3 regions of the Kitasatospora sp. NPDC048545 genome follow, and region 1 is predicted to be linked to each of the others. Evidence: riboswitches for the same ligand, from Rfam matches in the RefSeq annotation. Region 1 holds a riboswitch; each other region holds the start of a gene.
What was found. A riboswitch is a leader RNA that binds a small molecule or an ion and turns the genes downstream of it on or off. The one in region 1 is predicted to bind S-adenosylmethionine.
Positions count from the first base shown of each region.

Region 1 (5,806 bases):
GCACGGACTGGTGGTGGAACCCGGCCGGCTGGTGCTGGAACTGCGGCCGCCGGGCGTGGACAAGGGGGCGGCGCTGACCGGCTTCCTCCGGGAACGGGCCGCCGGATCGGTGCTGTACGCGGGGGACGACCTGGGGGACGTGGCGGCCTTCGCGGCGGTGGAGAAGCTGCGGGGCGAGGGGATGGCCGGGCTGCTGGTGTGCAGTGCGGCGGTGGGGGACGCACCGGTGCGCGAACTCGCCGACCGGGCGGACCTGGTGGTCCCGGGCCCGGCCGGCGTGGTGGAACTGCTGGAATCGCTGGGTCAGGCGCTCACAGCGCGTTGAGCTGGTCGAGGAACCACTGCTGCGGGGGGAGCGCGGTGGCTGCCGCCGCGAGGCGCTTGGTCCGGTCGGCGCGTTCCGCCTCGGGCATGGTGAGGGCGGTGTGCAGCGCGTCGGCGGTGGCGATGACGTCGTACGGGTTGACCGTCAGGGCGTTGTCGGCGAGTTCCGCGTAGGCGCCGGCCTCCCGGGAGAGGACCAGGGCGCAGCCGCGGTCGGAGACCACGGGGACCTCCTTGGCCACCAGGTTCATGCCGTCCCGGATGGGATTGACCAGGGCCACGTCGGCCAGGCGGTAAGCGGCCAGGGAACGCGGGAAGTCGTCGTCGACGTGCAGGATCAGCGGCTTCCAGGTGGGGGTGGCGAACTCGGCGTCGATCTCCCCCGCGAGGCGCCGGACGGCCGCCGTGTAGTCCCGGTACTCGGCCAGGTCGGTCCGGGACGGGTAGGCGAACGCGATGTGGACCACCCGGTCGTGCCACTCGGGGCGGGTACGGAGCAGGTGCCGGTAGGCCTGGAGGCCGCGGACGATGTTCTTGCTCAGCTCGGTGCGGTCGACCCGGACGATGGTGCGGCGGTCGCCGACGGCCTCGCGCAGGATGGCGAGGCGCTCGTCCACGTCGGGCCGGCGGGAGCGTTCGCGCAGGAAGTCGGCGTCGGCACCGAGGGCGTGCACGCCGAGGCGGGTGGTGCGGCCGTCGAGGGTGACGGTGAGCGCCTCGTGGTCGACGGCGGCGCCGAGCAGGTCCTCGCAGCAGGCGGCGAAGGCGCGGGCCCAGCGCTCGGTGAGGAAACCGGCCCGGTCGGCGCCCAGGATGCCGGTGAGGACGTCACGGGCGACGTCGTCGGGCAGCATCCGGTAGTAGTCGGGCGGGGCCCACGGGGTGTGCGAGAAGTGGCCGATCCGCAGGTCGGGACGGGCGGCGCGGAGCAGGGCCGGGGCCAGGGAGAGGTGGTAGTCCTGCACGAGCACCGCGGCGTCCGGGGCGGCTTCGGCAGCCAGCGCCTCGGCGAAGGCAGCGTTGTAGGCCCGGTAGGCGGCCCACTCGGTGCGGAACCCGGCGTCGAAGGCGGGCGCGGTGGGGGTCGCGTAGAGCAGGTGGTGGACGAACCAGAGGGTGGAGTTGGCGACGCCGTTGTAGGCGCGGGCGAAGGTCTCGGGGTCGATGTCCAGCATCCGGACGGCCTGCCCGCCGACGTCGTGGCCGGCCAGGTCGAGGCGGCCGTCGGGGGCCTGCGCGGCGGCTCTGCGGTCCGCGGCGTTGAGGGCCGCGCAGACCCAGACGGCGTTCGGGTCGTCGATCGCGGAGAGGCCGGACACCAGCCCCCCGCCGCCGCGCCGCAGAGTCAGTGTGCCGTCGTCGGCGGTGCTGAAGGACACCGGTCCCCGGTTGGAGGCCACCAGGACGGGGGCGGTGCCGGTCGCACTCGAACGTTCGGTCGTGAGATCGCCCATGGTTGGGATGTTGCCGGGGCTCCGGCGTGGCAAACCCCTCAGTGCCGGGTGGCGTATTCGGGGACGGTGTGCATCGGGGGGCGTTCCAGGGCGGTGATCTCGTAGGTGCGGGGGGTGAAGATGGGGGTGTCCCCGGCCGGGGGCCGGGGGCGGGGGTCCGGGTCGCGGGTGAACTGGGTGAGCTGTGGGTGGACCAGGTCGGCGGAGGCCTTGAGCCGGTGGGCGCGGTCGAGGCGTTCGAGGGCGGTGCGGTAGATGGTGGCGGCCATCCGGCCGAGGGCCTGGCCGTCCTGGTGGCGGTGGTGCCGGACGCCGACGTCCACCTGGGCCAGGGCGTCCAGGCCGACCAGTTCCAACGCGTCCACCAGCAGGCCGAGTTCGACGCCGTACCCGGTCGGGAAGGGCAGCCGTTCGAGCAGTGAGCGGCGGGCCGCGTACTCGCCGCCGAGGGGCTGGACGAACCCGGCGAGCTCCGGCCAGTGGAGGTTGAGGAGGGGGCGGGCGACGAGTTCGGTGACGCGGCCGCCGCCGGCCGGGACGACAGCGCCGGACTCCGTCTCCAGCGGGCGGTCGTACATGGCCTTGACCAGGTGGATGGACTCGTCGGTCAGCAGGGGGCCGACGATGCCGGAGACGAAGGCCGGGTCGAACTCGCGCAGGTCGGCGTCCACGAAGCAGACGATGTCGCCGCGGGTGACCAGCAGCGACCGCCAGAGCACCTCGCCCTTGCCGGGGGCGGCGGGCAGCCGGGGCAGGATGGCGTCGCGGTGCTCCACCCGGGCGCCGGCCTCGGCGGCTACGGCGGCGGTGGCGTCGACGGAGCCGGAGTCGACCACGACGAGTTCGTCGACGAGCGGGAGGCGTTCCATCAGTTCGCGGCGGACGGTGCGGACGATGTCGCCGACGGTGGCCTCCTCGTCCAGGGCGGGGAGGACCACGCTGACCGTGCGCCCGGTGCGCTCCTTGGCCGCGAGGAGGGTGTGGACCGGCCGGTCGGCCGCGCTCCAGGATCGGCGGCGCAGCCAGGACGCCGCCTGCGGGAGCAGTGCGGGAGTCGGTTCGGCGGGCACGGAAGTCTCCTCGGCGGGTCGGGTGGGACGGGTCATCTCGCGTGGCGGACGGTCCCGTTCAGGATTGACGCCTTCGGATACAGTCTTCGTACAGCGGTCGGACCTTTGCACGCCGGGGTCACCGCTGAGCGCCACCACAATTTCACAAGCTCATCCAGAGGGACTGAGGGAACGGCCCGTTGACGTCCCGGCAACCTTCTCGCGCGGCTGTCGTCATACAGGCCCCGGCGGGACAGGTGCCAATTCCGGCCTGTGGCGCGACCGCGCTACGGGGAAGATGAGGAGAGAGGCCTCGCCATCATGGCTATCGACACTGTCGCACCTGTTTCCGTGGACCTCGGCCCGGCCGCCGCGCTGTCCTGTCGCGAGTGCGGCACCCGCTTCCCGCTCGGCCCCAGCTTCGCGTGCCTGGAGTGCTTCGGCCCGCTGGAGATCGCCTACGAGTTCGGCAGCGAGGGTGCGGAGGAGCTGCGCAAGCGGATCGAGGCCGGTCCGACGTCCGTCTGGCGCTACGCGCCGCTGCTGCCGGTGCCGGCCGACGTGGCGTCCAAGCCGAACCTGAACCCGGGCTGGACCCCGCTGGTGAAGGCGGACAACCTGGGCCGGGAGCTCGGCTTCACCGCTCAGCTGCACATCAAGGACGACTCCGGGAACCCGACGCACTCGTTCAAGGACCGCGTGGTGGCGTGCGCCATCGAGGCGGCGCGGGCGTTCGGCTACACCACGCTGTCCTGCTCCTCCACCGGCAACCTGGCCGGCGCGGTGGGCGCGGCGGCCGCCCGGGCCGGGTTCCGGTCCTGCGTGTTCATCCCGCACGACCTGGAGCAGGGCAAGGTCGTCATGGCCGGGGTGTACGGCGGCGAGCTGATCGGCATCGAGGGCAACTACGACGACGTGAACCGCTTCTGCTCGGAGTTGATCGGCGACCCGGCCGGGGAGGGCTGGGGCTTCGTCAACGTCAACCTGCGGCCGTACTACGGCGAGGGTTCCAAGACGCTGGCGTACGAGATCTGCGAGCAGCTCGGCTGGCGGCTGCCGGAGCAGATCGTGATCCCGATCGCCTCGGGCTCGCAGTTGACGAAGATCGACAAGGGGCTGCAGGAGCTGATCAAGCTCGGCCTGGTCGAGGACCGGCCGTACCGGGTCTTCGGCGCCCAGGCGGAGGGCTGCTCGCCGGTGTCGGCCGCCTTCAAGGCCGGCCGGGACGTGATCCGACCGGTCAAGCCGGACACCATCGCCAAGTCGCTGGCGATCGGCAACCCGGCCGACGGCCCGTACGTGCTGGACATCGCCCGCCGCACGGGCGGCGCGGTCGAGGACGTCACGGACGCCGAGGTCGTGGCGGCGATCCGGCTGCTGGCGCGGACGGAGGGCATCTTCGCCGAGACCGCGGGCGGGGTGACCGTCGGCGTGCTGAAGAAGCTGGTCGAGACCGGGCAGCTGGATCCGGCCAAGGAGACCGTCGCGATCAACACCGGCGACGGCCTGAAGACCCTGGACGCCGTCTCCGACGCCGGGATGACCGCCGTCATCCGCCCGACGCTGGACTCCTTCCGCGCCGCCGGCCTGGTGTCCGCCTGAACCTCCCCCGTCCCGGCCCCGCCACCCGGGGGCCTCGCCCCGCAAGGCCCCACCCCGCTAGGAGAGCCATGAGCGCCAACGTCCGCATCCCCACCATCCTGCGCACCTACACCGGCGGCGCCGCCGAGGTGACCGCCGAGGGCGCGACCCTGGCCGAGGTCATCGCCGACCTGGAGAAGAACCACGCGGGCATCGCCGCCCGCCTGCTGGACGACACCGGCAAGCTGCGCCGCTTCGTCAACGTCTACGTGAACGACGACGACGTGCGCTTCGCCGAGGGCCTGGCGACCGAGATCAAGGACGGCGCCGGCGTCTCGATCATTCCGGCGGTGGCCGGCGGCTGCTGAGCCGCGACTTCCCGCCATTCGGCCGCCCGTGCGTACGGAATTCCGTTCTCCGTACGCACGGGTGGCCGGTTGCATTCCGGCTGGAATCTTTCCGAGTCGAGTCGGAGTAGAGTGTCGCTCGGTTGGGAACAGGGGTTCCCTCTCGACCGCCCGCGCTGTTCAGCCCGGGCGCGTCCGGCCGGTGAGACCGGCCCGGCAATCATGTCAGGCCGATGTCAGAATTACCGCGGGGATTTGGGTAATTCGTCCGCTATGTCCGGCGTGAAATGCCGATATTTTTCCGATTCGGCCCGTCCTGTCCCTTGATCGGGCAGTGGAATTACCGGCGGCTGACCCTGTTGCAGAGGGCGTCGGTCCGGATACATTCAGCGGCGGTCGACGCAGTCACCCGCTCACCGGACGCCGTTCGGCGCCCCGCGCGGAGGGCTGCGGCGTGCACGGCTGCGCCCAGGGGGGGTTCCCCGGGCCGGCCTTCAAACCAACCCGGGCCCGCGACCTGCGGGCACGTGAAGGGCCAGCACAGCACTAGGGGAGTTCGGAATGGCTCAGGGCACCGTCAAGTGGTTCAACGCGGAGAAGGGCTACGGCTTCATCGCGGTCGACGGTGGTGCGGACGTCTTCGTCCACTACAGCGCGATCCAGATGGACGGCTACCGCACCCTCGAGGAGGGCCAGCGGGTCGAGTTCGAGATTTCCCAGGGACAGAAGGGCCCGCAGGCGGACATGGTTCGCGCGGCGGTCTGACCCCTTCCGACTCCAGGAGCTCGGCCCGGCCCAGGGCTGGTGACCACTCGCTTCTCGACGGGCCCGCACGACACGCGTCGTGCGGGCCCGTCGGCGTTCCCGGGTGTTCCCGGCGTTTCCGGCCGTTCCCGGACGGCCCCGGGGCGGGCTCCGTGGCGGCTCGCGGGTCGGCGGCGGGGCTTGCACTCGACCACCCGGAGTGCTAATCATTGGCGTTAGCACTCACAGCGTGAGAGTGACAGCGGACCGGGTCGGTGAGGCCCCCGGGAGCGGTAGGGGAAAAGAC
Region 1 covers NZ_JBEZIQ010000017.1:151,687-157,492, reverse strand. Annotated here, with positions in the region: gene otsB (trehalose-phosphatase) at 1-325, shown strand, start outside; gene AB0D10_RS18520 (trehalose-6-phosphate synthase) at 312-1,778, opposite strand; gene AB0D10_RS18515 (glucosyl-3-phosphoglycerate synthase) at 1,817-2,824, opposite strand; SAM riboswitch class I at 2,996-3,132, shown strand; gene thrC (threonine synthase) at 3,149-4,429, shown strand; gene AB0D10_RS18505 (MoaD/ThiS family protein) at 4,498-4,776, shown strand; gene AB0D10_RS18500 (cold-shock protein) at 5,317-5,520, shown strand.

Region 2 (5,806 bases), on a different contig from region 1:
GCGGCGTGTCCCTTTTCTGACGGTTCCTCGGAGCGACCTGCGACCCCGTTGCCCGGCGCGTCGTTGCACGGTCGGAGCAGCCGCGGGAGGTAGGGGGAGCGGCCCGGGTCGGCCGTACGGGTGGACCGGGCGGGTCAGGGTGACGCGCCGTCCTCCGGGCGGGTGAGCCCAGGGCGCGGCGGCTTGAGGAGGAACGTGCGCGAGGGGCACTCGGCGGAGGGTGATCGGGAGTAGCATCCGGATCAGGCGAACGTGGTCCGGATCACACTTGAGGGAGCAGGGCCCATGGCGTACACGACCGATGAGACGCTCACCGTTCTCGTCTACAGCGACGACCGCAACACCCGCGAGCAGGTGCTGACGGCGCTCGGCCGTCGGCCCGCCGAGGATCTTCCCGAGCTGTCCTACCTGGAGTGCGCGACCACCCCCGCGGTGCTCAAGGCACTGGAGAAGGGCGGCGTGGACCTCTGCGTGCTGGACGGCGAGGCCGTCCCGGCCGGCGGGCTGGGGCTCGGGCGGCAGTTGAAGGACGAGATCTACGGCTGCCCGCCGGTGCTGGTGCTGATCGGCCGGCCGCAGGACTCCTGGCTCGCCGCCTGGAGCCGCGCCGACGCCGCGATCTCCCACCCGGTGGACCCGGTGGCGCTGGCCGAGGCGGTCGCCACCCTGCTGCGGGCGCGGCTGGCGAAGCGGGCTCCGGCCGCTCGTTGAGCGGTCCCGTCTCAGTAGTAGAGAAGAGGGGGCCATCGGCGCCCAGCCGCTCGATAGGCTGGCTCCATCCGTACGGACGTCCCCCGGAGCGGGGGAACCGACAACAGCTGGAGTCAGCCATGGTGAACGTGAACCCTGCGAACGGCGGTAGCGACCCCGCGCAGGTGGTCCGCTCCTGGCCGGACCTCCTGTCGGCGCTGTTGAAGGGGGAGGACCTCGACCGCTCCTCCACCGCGTGGGCGATGGACCGGATCATGAGCGGCGAGGCGTCCCCCGCCCAGGTGGCCGGCTTCATGATCGCCCTGCGGGCCAAGGGCGAGACGGTCGACGAGGTCAGTGGTCTGGTGGACGCGATGTACGCGCACGCCGAGCCGCTGGACGTCCCCGGCCCCGCGGTGGACATCGTCGGCACCGGCGGCGACCGCGCGAAGACCGTCAACATCTCCACGATGTCGGCGATCGTCGCGGCGGCGGCCGGCGCCAGGGTGGTCAAGCACGGCAACCGGGCCGCCTCCTCGTCGACCGGGTCCTCGGACGTGCTGGAGAAGCTCGGCGTGGCGCTGGACCTCCCCGCCCGGCGGATCGCCGAAGTGGTCGAGGAGGTCGGCCTCACCTTCTGCTTCGCGGCGAAGTTCCACCCCTCGATGCGGCACGCCGCCACCGCCCGGCGCGACCTCGGGGTGCCGACCGCCTTCAACATCCTCGGCCCGCTGACCAACCCGGCCAAGGTCACCTCGCACGCCGTGGGCTGCTTCGACACCCGGCTCGCCGGGCTGATCGCCGGGGTGCTCGCCCGGCGCGGTTCGACCGCGCTGGTCTTCCGCGGCGACGACGGACTGGACGAGCTGACCATCACCACCACCTCGCGGGTGTGGGTGGTGCGCGACGGAGTGGTCACCGAGACCTCCTTCGACCCGCGCGAGGTCGGCATCGAGCTGGTCGGCATCGAGACGCTGCGCGGCGGGGACCCGGCGTTCAACGCCGAGGTCGCGCGCCGGCTGCTGGCGGGGGAGCGCGGGCCGGTGCGGGACGCCGTCCTGCTGAACACGGCGGCGGCGCTGGTCGCGCTCGACCTGGGCGACGCGCCGCTGGCGGAGCAGCTCGCGGCGGGCATGGCGCGGGCCGCGGAGGCCATCGACTCGGGTGCGGCGCAGGAGCTGCTGCGGCGCTGGTCGGAGGCCACCAGCCGGAGCTGAAGCGGTGGTCGGGAGCCCGTGCCGGTGCGCCGGCACGGGCTCCCGGCGTCCGCGGAGGCGGGAGGGCGCGTGCGCTGTCCGGATGGTGGATACCCGTTTGACCGCCCGCTGGACGCGACCCTAGAGTCGACGGCAGGTCATGAGTGACAGCGTCAAGCCCCAGCTTGCTGTCCGGCAACCCTCCGTCCGTGGCGGGGTGCCCTGGGTGAGGACCGGGTCGCCACGGCACACCGTCCGTGCGGCAAGCGCGGACGCCCGACGACTAGCACTCCCGGGGTCCCCATACCCCGAAGGAGTGCATCCTCATGTCCCTCGCCACCGAAACCTGCGCCCCCCTCGCCGTCCTCGGCGCCGACGTCCAGGTCCCGCTCGCCAGCGGTGAGAAGGTCGGCTACGCGGCGCTCGACTACGCGGCCAGCGCCCCGGCGCTCCAGCGGGTGTGGGACGACGTCGCCGCCTACGCGCCGTACTACGGCAGCGTGCACCGCGGGGCCGGCTACCTCTCGCAGCTGTCCACCGACCTCTTCGAGCAGAGCCGCCGCACCGTCGCCGGGTTCCTCGACCTGCGCGAGGGCGACCAGGTGGTCTTCACCCGGGCCACCACCGACTCGCTCAACCTGCTGGCCTCCGCGGTTCCGGCCGGCACCCGGGTGTTCGCCTTCGAGACCGAGCACCACGCCTCGTTGCTGCCCTGGGCGCACGCCGGACTGGATGTCACCTACCTGCGCGCGCCGCGCTCGCGGGCCGGGGCGGTGGCCGCCCTGGACGCCGCCCTCGCCCAGGCCCCCGAAGGCCCGAAGCTGCTCTGCGTCACCGGTGCCTCCAACGTGACCGGCGAGCTGTGGCCGGTCGCCGAACTGACCCGGACCGCGCACCGGCACGGCGCCCGGGTGGTGCTGGACGCCGCCCAGCTGGCCCCGCACCACCGGGTCTCGGTGCGCGAGCTGGACGTCGACTGGATCGCCTTCTCCGGCCACAAGCTCTACGCGCCGTTCGGCGCCGGGGTGCTGGCCGGCCGGGCGGACTGGCTGGACGCGGCCGAGCCGTACCTGGCCGGCGGCGGCGCGACCCGGACGGTGGCCCGGGAGACGGACGGCTCGGTGGCCGTGGAGTGGCACACCGGCCCGGCCCGGCACGAGGCCGGTTCGCCGAACGTCATCGGCGCCTACGCGATCGCCTCGGCCTGCCGCGCACTGAGCGAGGCCGGCTTCGACGCGCTGGAGGCCCGCGAGCGGCAGCTGGTCGACCGGCTGACGGCCGGGCTGGCGGAGATCCCCGAGGTCAGGGTGCTGAACCTGTTCGGCGCCGGCTCGGCGCGGGTGGGCGTGCTGTCCTTCGTCGTCCGGGACTGGAACAGCTCGCACTTCTCGGCCGCGCTGTCCGCCGAGTACGGCATCGGCGTGCGCGACGGCCTGTTCTGCGCCCACCCGCTGGTGCGCACCCTGCTCGGGGACGAGGACGTCGCGCCCGGTCCGGTCTCCGAGTGTGGTGCGCCGGAGCCCTCGCTGCCGGGCGAGCGCAGCCTGAACGCGATCCGGGTCAGCTTCGGAGCCGGGACTCCGGACGAGCACGTCGACCGCTTCCTGACCGCCGTCCGCGAGCTGGTCACGGAGGGCGCGGCGTGGAACTACCGCAACGAGGGCGGGCGTTGCGTCGCGACGGTGCAGGTCGACCGCGGCCGCCGAGAGGGCTGAGCCGGAGGCCCCGCTACTCGTCCAGGCCGAGGGCGAAGGCCGCTTCCAGGTCGTGCTGGGAGTAGGTGCGGAAGGCGATCTGGGTCTCGGTGTGGGCCACGCCCGGGACCTTGTTGAGCCGGCCCGGGATGACCTCGGCCAGGTCGTCGTGACGGCGCACCCGGACCATCGCGACCAGGTCGTACCCACCGGTCACCGAGTAGACCTCGCTGACGCCCTCGATGGAGGCGATGGCCTCGGCGATCTCCGGGATGCGGTCGACACTGGTCTTGATCAGGACGATGGCGGTGATCACTGTTCCGGCTCCTTTGTGGGGTGCCGCCAGCGTATCGGGCGTCAGCCGGGTCGTCTCGGGGGGTGGCGGACCACGGTGCAGGCGTAGAGGAACCCGGCCGAGAAGCCGATCACGTGGACCAGGTAGGCCACCCCCGGGCCCGCCGCGTGCACCGACCACCACTGCAGGGCGAACCAGAGGCCGAGCACCAGCCAGGCCGGAAAGCGCAGCGGCAGGAAGAACAGCAGCGGGACGAGGGTCGTCACCCGGGCGCGCGGGTGGAAGCGCAGGTAGGCGCCCAGGACGCCGGAGATCGCGCCGGAGGCGCCGATGAGGACCCGGGTGGAATCCGGCGAGTGCGCCTCGGCGAGCGCGAAGCCGTACGCGGCCAGGCTGCCGACGGCCAGGTAGAAGACGGCGTACCGGGCGCGGCCCAGCCGCCGTTCGACGGTGGGGCCGAAGACGTGGAGGAAGAGCAGGTTGCCGAGCAGGTGCAGCCAGCCGGCGTGCAGGAAGAGGCCGGTGAGGGCGGACAGCGCCGGGTGCTTGCCCGGCGTCGGAGCGGCCGGGCAGCCGGGGACCGGGTCGGGGGCCTCGGCGAGCTGTTCGGTGGTCAGCGATCGTCCGGTCAGGAGTTCGGCCGGGACGGCGCCCCAGCGCTGCTCGTACCGCTGCTCCGCGCAGACCCGGGTCTGGCCGGTGCCGTACAGCGGATTCAGCCCGGCGGCCGGACCGAGGAGGAAGACCAGGGTGTTGACCGCGATCAGGGCGTAGGTGACCGCCGGGGCGGCCGCCTCCGGCCGGTCTCCCCGCTCGGCGGTGTGGTCGGGGGCCGCGAGCGCCATGCGGCCAAGCATCCCTCCGGGCGCCGCTGGTGACACGGCGGTTTACGGCAGGTGGACTAGCCCCGCTATTCCGCTGACCGGTGGTCGCGATGGTTGCCCCAGGCAATAGGCTTGGCGCGGGCATTCCCGCCTCCCGCCGCCGACGCCGGGGCTCCGGGGGGAGCGCCTAGCCCACGCAGGGACCACCCGAGAGGACCCCCGATGACCGTCCCCGCCCTGACCGCCGAGACGCGCTGGCGCTGCACCCTGTGCGGCAACCTCACCCGCTTCGACGTGACCCGCACCGCGCGGGTGACGGAGTTCCTGCACTTCGACCTCGCCGGCGACTCCAAGGTCGAGGAGACCGAGGTGCTGAGCGAGACCGTCGAGTCGGTGCGCTGCCGCTGGTGCAACGCCGTGGACCAGGTCGAGCTGGTGGCCCGTCCGGGTGCCGAGGGCGCGGAGGCCCCGACCGAGCAGGGCTGATCACCGCGGTGCGGCGGGCGGTGCGCGGCGCGCCCGTCCGCCGCACGGGACAATACAGACAAGACACACGGAGCGTGACGACAGGGGGCAGTCGCGGCCGTACCCAGCCGGAAACAGGATCGGAGCCGAGGACGTGGTGGACGCAGCGAAGGAGCCCGGCGAAGCGCAGGGGCTTCGGCCCGCTGCGCAGACGCCGGACGCCGGGACGGGACCGGCGGAGAGCGCCGTGCCCGCAGCCGGCGAGCCAGGGGTCGGCGGGTCCGGGCACGGCGGTGCGGAGGGCTTCGCGGCGGAGGGCGCCTCGTCCGGTGCCTCCGACGCGGCCGGCTCCCCGACCCCCTCGGAACTCCCCGGGTTCTCCGGCCCCGCCACGGAGCGCGCCGTCGAGAAGCTGGACCGGCCGCTGCCCGAGGGGGTGCGCCGTCGCGTGGTCGGGCTGGCCTCGGACGCGCTGGGCGGCCTGCCGCCGGGTGAGCTCCCGCAGAGCCTGCGTCAGTACGTGAAGTTCACCCCGGCGCGGCGGGCCAAGTACGCGGCCACGGCGCTGGCGGCCGCGCTGGAGGCGGAGCCGGCCTTCCGGGTGCGGATAGCGGAACGGCTGCGGCTGGGGCAGCCGGACCT
Region 2 covers NZ_JBEZIQ010000038.1:49,712-55,517, forward strand. Annotated here, with positions in the region: gene AB0D10_RS30320 (hypothetical protein) at 286-711, shown strand; gene trpD (anthranilate phosphoribosyltransferase) at 831-1,907, shown strand; SAM riboswitch class IV at 2,043-2,161, shown strand; gene AB0D10_RS30330 (aminotransferase class V-fold PLP-dependent enzyme) at 2,213-3,601, shown strand; gene AB0D10_RS30335 (Lrp/AsnC ligand binding domain-containing protein) at 3,615-3,896, opposite strand; gene AB0D10_RS30340 (rhomboid family intramembrane serine protease) at 3,938-4,720, opposite strand; gene AB0D10_RS30345 (hypothetical protein) at 4,922-5,185, shown strand; gene AB0D10_RS30350 (NYN domain-containing protein) at 5,577-5,806, shown strand, end outside.
Region 2: linked by a shared signal. The riboswitch ahead of AB0D10_RS30330 (aminotransferase class V-fold PLP-dependent enzyme) and the one ahead of thrC (threonine synthase) in region 1 are both predicted to bind S-adenosylmethionine.

Region 3 (5,806 bases), on a different contig from region 1:
GCGGGATGGGACGATACCTGCCATGTCCACCAAGTCTCCATCGGTCCGGGGCGACGGCGCCCCGCCCGACCCGCTCTGCCGTCTGCTGCTCGACCTCGGCGAGGCCCTGCTGGGCGGCGGCCTTCCCGTCCACGAGGTCGAGGAGGAACTCCGCGGCCTGGGACGGGCGTCGGGCGCTCCGGAGGTGCGGGTCGCGGCCCTGACCAACGGGCTGTTCGTCGCCCTGGGCCCCGACGAGGGCGCCAGGTTCCAGCCGGTGGGCGCCGCCCTGCGGTTCGAGCAGACGGCGGACGTCCTCCACCTGGTGCACCGGCTGCGCGCCGGTGAGCTCGACGGGCCGCGGGCCCTGGCCGAACTGGACCGGATCCGGCGGGCGCCGGCCCACTGGCCCACCTGGGTGGCGGACCTCGGGGCGCTGCCGGTCGGGGTGGGCGTCTGCCTCTTCCTGCAGCCGGCGGCGGCGAACGTGCTGGCGGCCGGGCTCGGCTCGCTGATCGTGGTGGGGCTGACCGTGCTCGCCCGGCGGATGCCGTACCTGCGGCCGCTGCTGCCCGTCACCGCCGGGTTCCTGGTGTCCCTGCTGGTCCTGACGCTCGCGCGGGCCTCGCTGCTGGACGGCCCGCTGCGGACGATCGTGGCCACGCTGGCGATCCTGCTGCCGGGCGGGCTGCTGGTCACCGGACTGTCGGAGATCGCCGCGGGTGCGGCCAGTGCGGGTTCGGCCCGGCTGGTGTCCGGCGCGGTGCAGCTGACGCTGTTCCTCGCGGGGCTGGTGGCGGCCGCGACCGCGACCGGCATGCCGGCCTCGGCGCTGGCGAACGTCCAGGTGGCGAAGCCGAGTTGGTGGGTGATCGGGCTGGGGCTGGCGATCGCGGTGGCCGGGCTGGTGGTCAACGTCCACACCCCGCCCTCGGCCGTCCCGTGGATCGTCGTGGTGATCGCGGTGAGCGCCACCGTCCAGGTGACGGTGGGGATGGCGCACGGCGCGGCGATCGGCGGCCTGGCCGGGGCGGTCTCCGCCGCGTGCGCGGCCACCCTGGTGCACTGGCTGCCGGGCGGTCCGCTCTGGCAGGTGCTCTACCTCCCGGCGTTCTGGATCGTGGTGCCGGGCTCCTTCGGCCTGCTGAACACCGCCCAGATCGAGGTCGGCAACGGGGCGCAGGCCGTGCTGGCGGCCGTGTCGGCGCTGTTCGGGGTGTCGATCGGCACCCTGATCGGCTCGGTCATCGGCCGCATCCCCCGCCCCTCCCTCGCCGTGCTGCAACCCCGGGGCTGAAACGGGGCTGGACCGGGTCCGCACCCGGGCCCCGAACCGCGTCCCGACCGGGCCGAACCGGGGCGCGGCGCGGCCCGGTTCGGCCGGGCGTGACGGACGCGAAAAGGGGCCGGGAGCCCCGGTCAGGCATGGCGCAGGGCCTCGGTGAGGCGGTCGGCCGCCTCGACGACGGCCCGGGAGAGCTGCGCACCCGGGTGCCGGGTGAGCCGTTCGATCGGGCCGGACACGGAGACAGCGGCCACGACCCGGTCGGACGGTCCGCGGACGGGCGCGGAGACGGAGGCGACGCCGAGTTCGCGTTCGCCGATGGACTGCGCCCAGCCGCGGCGCCGTACGCCGCTGAGCGCGGTGGCGGTGAACCGGGCACCCTGCAGGCCGCGGTGGAGCCGCTCGGGTTCCTCCCAGGCGAGCAGGACCTGTGCGGCGGAGCCGACCTTCATGGGGAAGGTGATGCCCACCGGAACGGTGTCGCGCAGGCCGGAGAGGCGTTCGGCGGCGGCCACGCAGATCCGGATCTCGCCCTGCCGGCGGTAGAGCTGGGCGCTCTCGCCGGTGATGTCCCGCAGGTGGGTGAGGACCGAGCCGGCGGCGGCCAGCAGGCGGTCCTCCCCCGCCGCGGACGACAGCTCGCCGAGCCGGGGGCCGAGGACGAACCGGCCCTGCATGTCCCTGGTGACCAGGCGGTGGTGTTCGAGTGCCACGGCCAGCCGGTGGGCGGTGGGCCGCGCCAGTCCGGTGGCGGCGACGAGTCCGGCCAGGGTGGTGGGACCGGCCTCCAGGGTGCCGAGGATCGAGGTGATCTTGTCGAGCACGCCGACACCGCTCGTGTTCTGCATGGATGGGTACTCCGTCTCAGATCCCGTGAGCGGCGGGCGGGCCGTGCTCACGGAGGCTCCCCGCGGGGAGCGGGGGGTGGTCAGCGAGGACGGGCCGGAGAAGTCGGCCGATTGCCTGCGCCGGGCACGAGACGGGTACGCGAAAGGGCCGGGGCGGGAAGCGCCCGGGCGAAGGACAGCACAGAGAGCACCGTGTCTCCTCATCTTTCCCGCGCCACAGTGGCGGCAGGCCGGAGTTGGCACTGATCCCGGACGGCACGGCGCGTACTTCGGACGCCGGGTCGACCGGGGAGCTGCCGGGGCTTCGTAGGGCCGGTCCCTCCACCCCTCTGGATGATTCGCCAGGAACCATACAAGATTCCCCGGGCCGCTCGCCAAACCTCCCCCCTCCCCCACCGCGTACGGAAGGCGGGCACCCGCACCGGCGTCGGCGCGGGCGCCGGCCCCGTCGGCCCGGCCGCCGCACCCCGCGCGGCCGCCCCGCCAGCGGTCCGGAGGGGCGCCCACCCCCGTGTGGCACAGTGGCCGCACGCCCCCGCCCGGGGGACACGCCGTCACGAACCGAGGACTCCCGTGCCCGAGTACAAGCCCGCGCCGCGCACGGTCGTCGAAGCCTGCTTCGACCCCCGGGGCACCGCCTCGCTCGACTACGTCTACGACGTCGCCGCGGCGGCCGGCCTCGCGGACCAGCCGGTGCGGCTGGCCGTCCGCCGCCTGGAGGCAGCGGGTGTGCTGCGCCAGGAAGGGCGGGGCCGCAAGGGCCGTCTCCACCTGACCGATGCGGGCCGGCTCCGCACCGACGCGGACGCCCGGTTCATCGCCCTCGCCCACGCGCAGGACGCCGGACTCGCCCCCTGGGACGGACTCTGGCGCCTCTACGCCTTCTCCGTCCCCGAGCAGCGCCGGGCCGAACGCGACGCGCTCCGCACCGCGCTGACCCGGCTCGGCGGCGTCCCGCTCGCGCCCGGCACCTACGTCAGCCCGCACGACCTCCTGCGGGAACTGACCGACGAGACCTCGCAGTCCACCGTCGACTCCTACCTCATCACCGCGGAGGCCACCCGCCTCGCCGGCCCCGGATTCTCCGACCCCGCCACCACCGCGGAACGCCTGTGGCCCGCGGCCGACACCCTCGCCGCGTACGGCCCGCTCGCCGACGCCCTCGACCACGCCGGCCGGGGCGCCCCCGCCGACGGCCCGACCGGCGCCGCGCACGGCTCCACCGGCCTCGTCGCCACCGCGCTGCGCCTGGCCGACGCGTTCGGCCACGCGCTGGAGCAAGACCCGCTCCTCCCCCCGGAGCTGCGGCCCTCCCCCTGGCCGCCCGCCCGCCTGCGGCACGTCTTCCAGGAGCGGTGGACCGCGATCCGCGAGCAGGCACCGGACCTCTCGCTCTTCCGCGCCTTCGACCCGCCCGCGGCCGAGCGGGGCTAGCTGTCCCAGCGGCCGGAGTCGACACCGAACCACGGACCCCGGCGCCCGACGCCCGCGGTCGGCGTCACCCGCCCAACAGGCCCCGGACGGCGGCGAGTTCCTCCGCACCCGCGTGCACGGCGGCCGCGATGGAGTCCAGGCTCCCCGCGCCGACCGGGATGCGCACCGGCAGCGGAGCGTCGGCGACGACGATCCGCAGGACGTCCCGGGCGAAGTCCTCGGGTCGGCTGACCGTCGGCAACTGCGCCATCCCGCGCAGCTGTTCGCGCATCGGCTCGGTGGCGTCCCGGTAGAGCGCGGAGCGGTCGGCGGCATCGGTGAGCGAGGTGTCGTAGCGGGTGGCGTAGCCGGCGGGCTCCAGGGCGGCGACCCGGATGCCGAACGGCGCGGCCTCGGCGGCCAGGGCCTGCGTCATGCCTTCCAGCGCGTGCTTGCCGGTGACGTACGCGCCCCGGGATTCACGGCCGTCCGGGCACCGCCCGCCCCGCCGTCACCAGCGGTCGTGCACCTGCGGCCGGATCCGGCGGTCGTACAGCTCCCGCACCGCCGCCAGGGTGGCCTGCGGCAGCGGCGCGAGGCCGGCGGCAGCCGCGTTGGCCCGCGCCTGCGCCACGTTGCGGGCGCCGGGGATCACCGTCGTCACGCCCGGCTGCTGGACGATCCAGCGCAGCGCCGTCTGGGCGGCGGTGGCGCCCTCCGGCGCGAGCGCGGCGAACTCGGCGGCCGCCTCGACGCCGGTGGCGAAGTCCACCCCGGAGAAGGTCTCGCCCTGGTCGAAGGCCTCGCCGTGGCGGTTGTAGGTGCGGTGGTCGTCCGCCGGGAAGACGGTGCGTTCGCTGTAGCGGCCCGAGAGCAGCCCCGAGGCCAGCGGCACCCGGGCCAGGATCCCCACGCCGGCCGCGGCGGCGGCGGGCAGCACCCGCTCCAGCGGCTTGAGCCGGAACGCGTTGAGGATGATCTGCACGCTCGCCACGCCCGGGCGCGCGATCGCGGTCAGCGCCTCCGCGCAGGTCTCCACGCTCACCCCGTACGCGGCGATCCGCTCCTCCGCGACCAGGGTGTCCAGCGCGTCGAAGACCTCGTCCGAGGAGTAGACGGGCGTCGGCGGGCAGTGCAGCTGCACCAGGTCGAGCCGCTCCACGCCCAGGTTGGACCGTGAACGGTCCGCCCAGGCACGGAAGTTCGCGAGGTGGTAGTGCTCGGGCCGCTGCTCGACCCGGCGGCCGAACTTGGTGGCGACGAAGACCTCGGCCTCCGGGCGGTCCTTCAGGAAGCGGCCGATCAGCCGCTCGCTGCGCCCGTCGCCGTAGACGTCGGCGGTGTCGAAGAGCGTGACGCCCGCCTCCACGGAGGCCTCCAGCACGGCCAGGGCGTCCTCCTCACGGACGTCCCCCCAGTCCGCGCCGAGCTGCCAGGTACCGAGTCCGACGATCGAGACGGGCCGGCCGGTGCGGCCGAGTACGCGCTGTTCCATGGGACGAGCCTCTCACGTCGATCGCCGCGGCGGCCGGTCCGCGCGTGCGCCCCGCCGCCGTCCGGGCCCGGCGAGCGGCGCCGCCGGACGGGAGCGGCCCCGGCGGCTCCACGGGCGGATGTGCGCGCGGGTGCGCACGGGAACGCCCTACGATGGGCGGATGAGCACCGGCACCGATCCAGCAGATGCGCATAGCTCGCAGCAGCGGGCCGAGGAGCGCCTGGACGTCGCCGCGTCCGTGCTGACCCTGCTGGCCGACCGCACCCGGCTCGCCCTGCTGGAGCGACTCGGCCGCGGCGAGGCGGACGTCACCACGCTGACCGGGGCCACCGGCGCCGCCCGGCCGTCCGTCAGCCAGCACCTGGCCAAGCTCCGGCTGGCCGGCCTCGTCGCCACCCGCAAGGAGGGCCGGCGCGTGGTCTACTCGCTGCGCCACGGCCACCTGCGCCGGCTCGTCGACGAGGCGCTGAACGTCGCCGACCACCAGATCGGCCACCTGCCGCCGCACGACTGACCCGCGTCGGCGGGCGCTCGCACCGGCGGCACCGCACTGCCGGGGCCGAGTTTCGACGAATAGGTGCACAGGTACGCACTTGTTCTTATGATGGGCTGACCACCCCACTGCCCACCGGGACGACGCCCATGCTCTCCGTGCTGCGCAACCGCACCTACCGCCACCTCTTCACCGCGCAGGTCGTGGCCCTGGTCGGCACCGGCCTGGCCACCGTGGCGCTGTCCCTGCTGGCCTACCGGATCGCCGGCAGTGACGCCTCCGCCGTCCTCGGC
Region 3 covers NZ_JBEZIQ010000015.1:21,074-26,879, reverse strand. Annotated here, with positions in the region: gene AB0D10_RS16615 (threonine/serine exporter family protein) at 23-1,276, shown strand; gene AB0D10_RS16610 (IclR family transcriptional regulator) at 1,399-2,112, opposite strand; SAM riboswitch class I at 2,310-2,452, opposite strand; gene AB0D10_RS16605 (transcriptional regulator) at 2,686-3,546, shown strand; partial or broken gene AB0D10_RS16600 (SDR family NAD(P)-dependent oxidoreductase) at 3,611-3,997, opposite strand; gene AB0D10_RS16595 (aldo/keto reductase) at 4,037-5,020, opposite strand; gene AB0D10_RS16590 (metalloregulator ArsR/SmtB family transcription factor) at 5,181-5,534, shown strand; partial or broken gene AB0D10_RS16585 (MFS transporter) at 5,663-5,806, shown strand, end outside.
Region 3: linked by a shared signal. The riboswitch ahead of AB0D10_RS16610 (IclR family transcriptional regulator) and the one ahead of thrC (threonine synthase) in region 1 are both predicted to bind S-adenosylmethionine.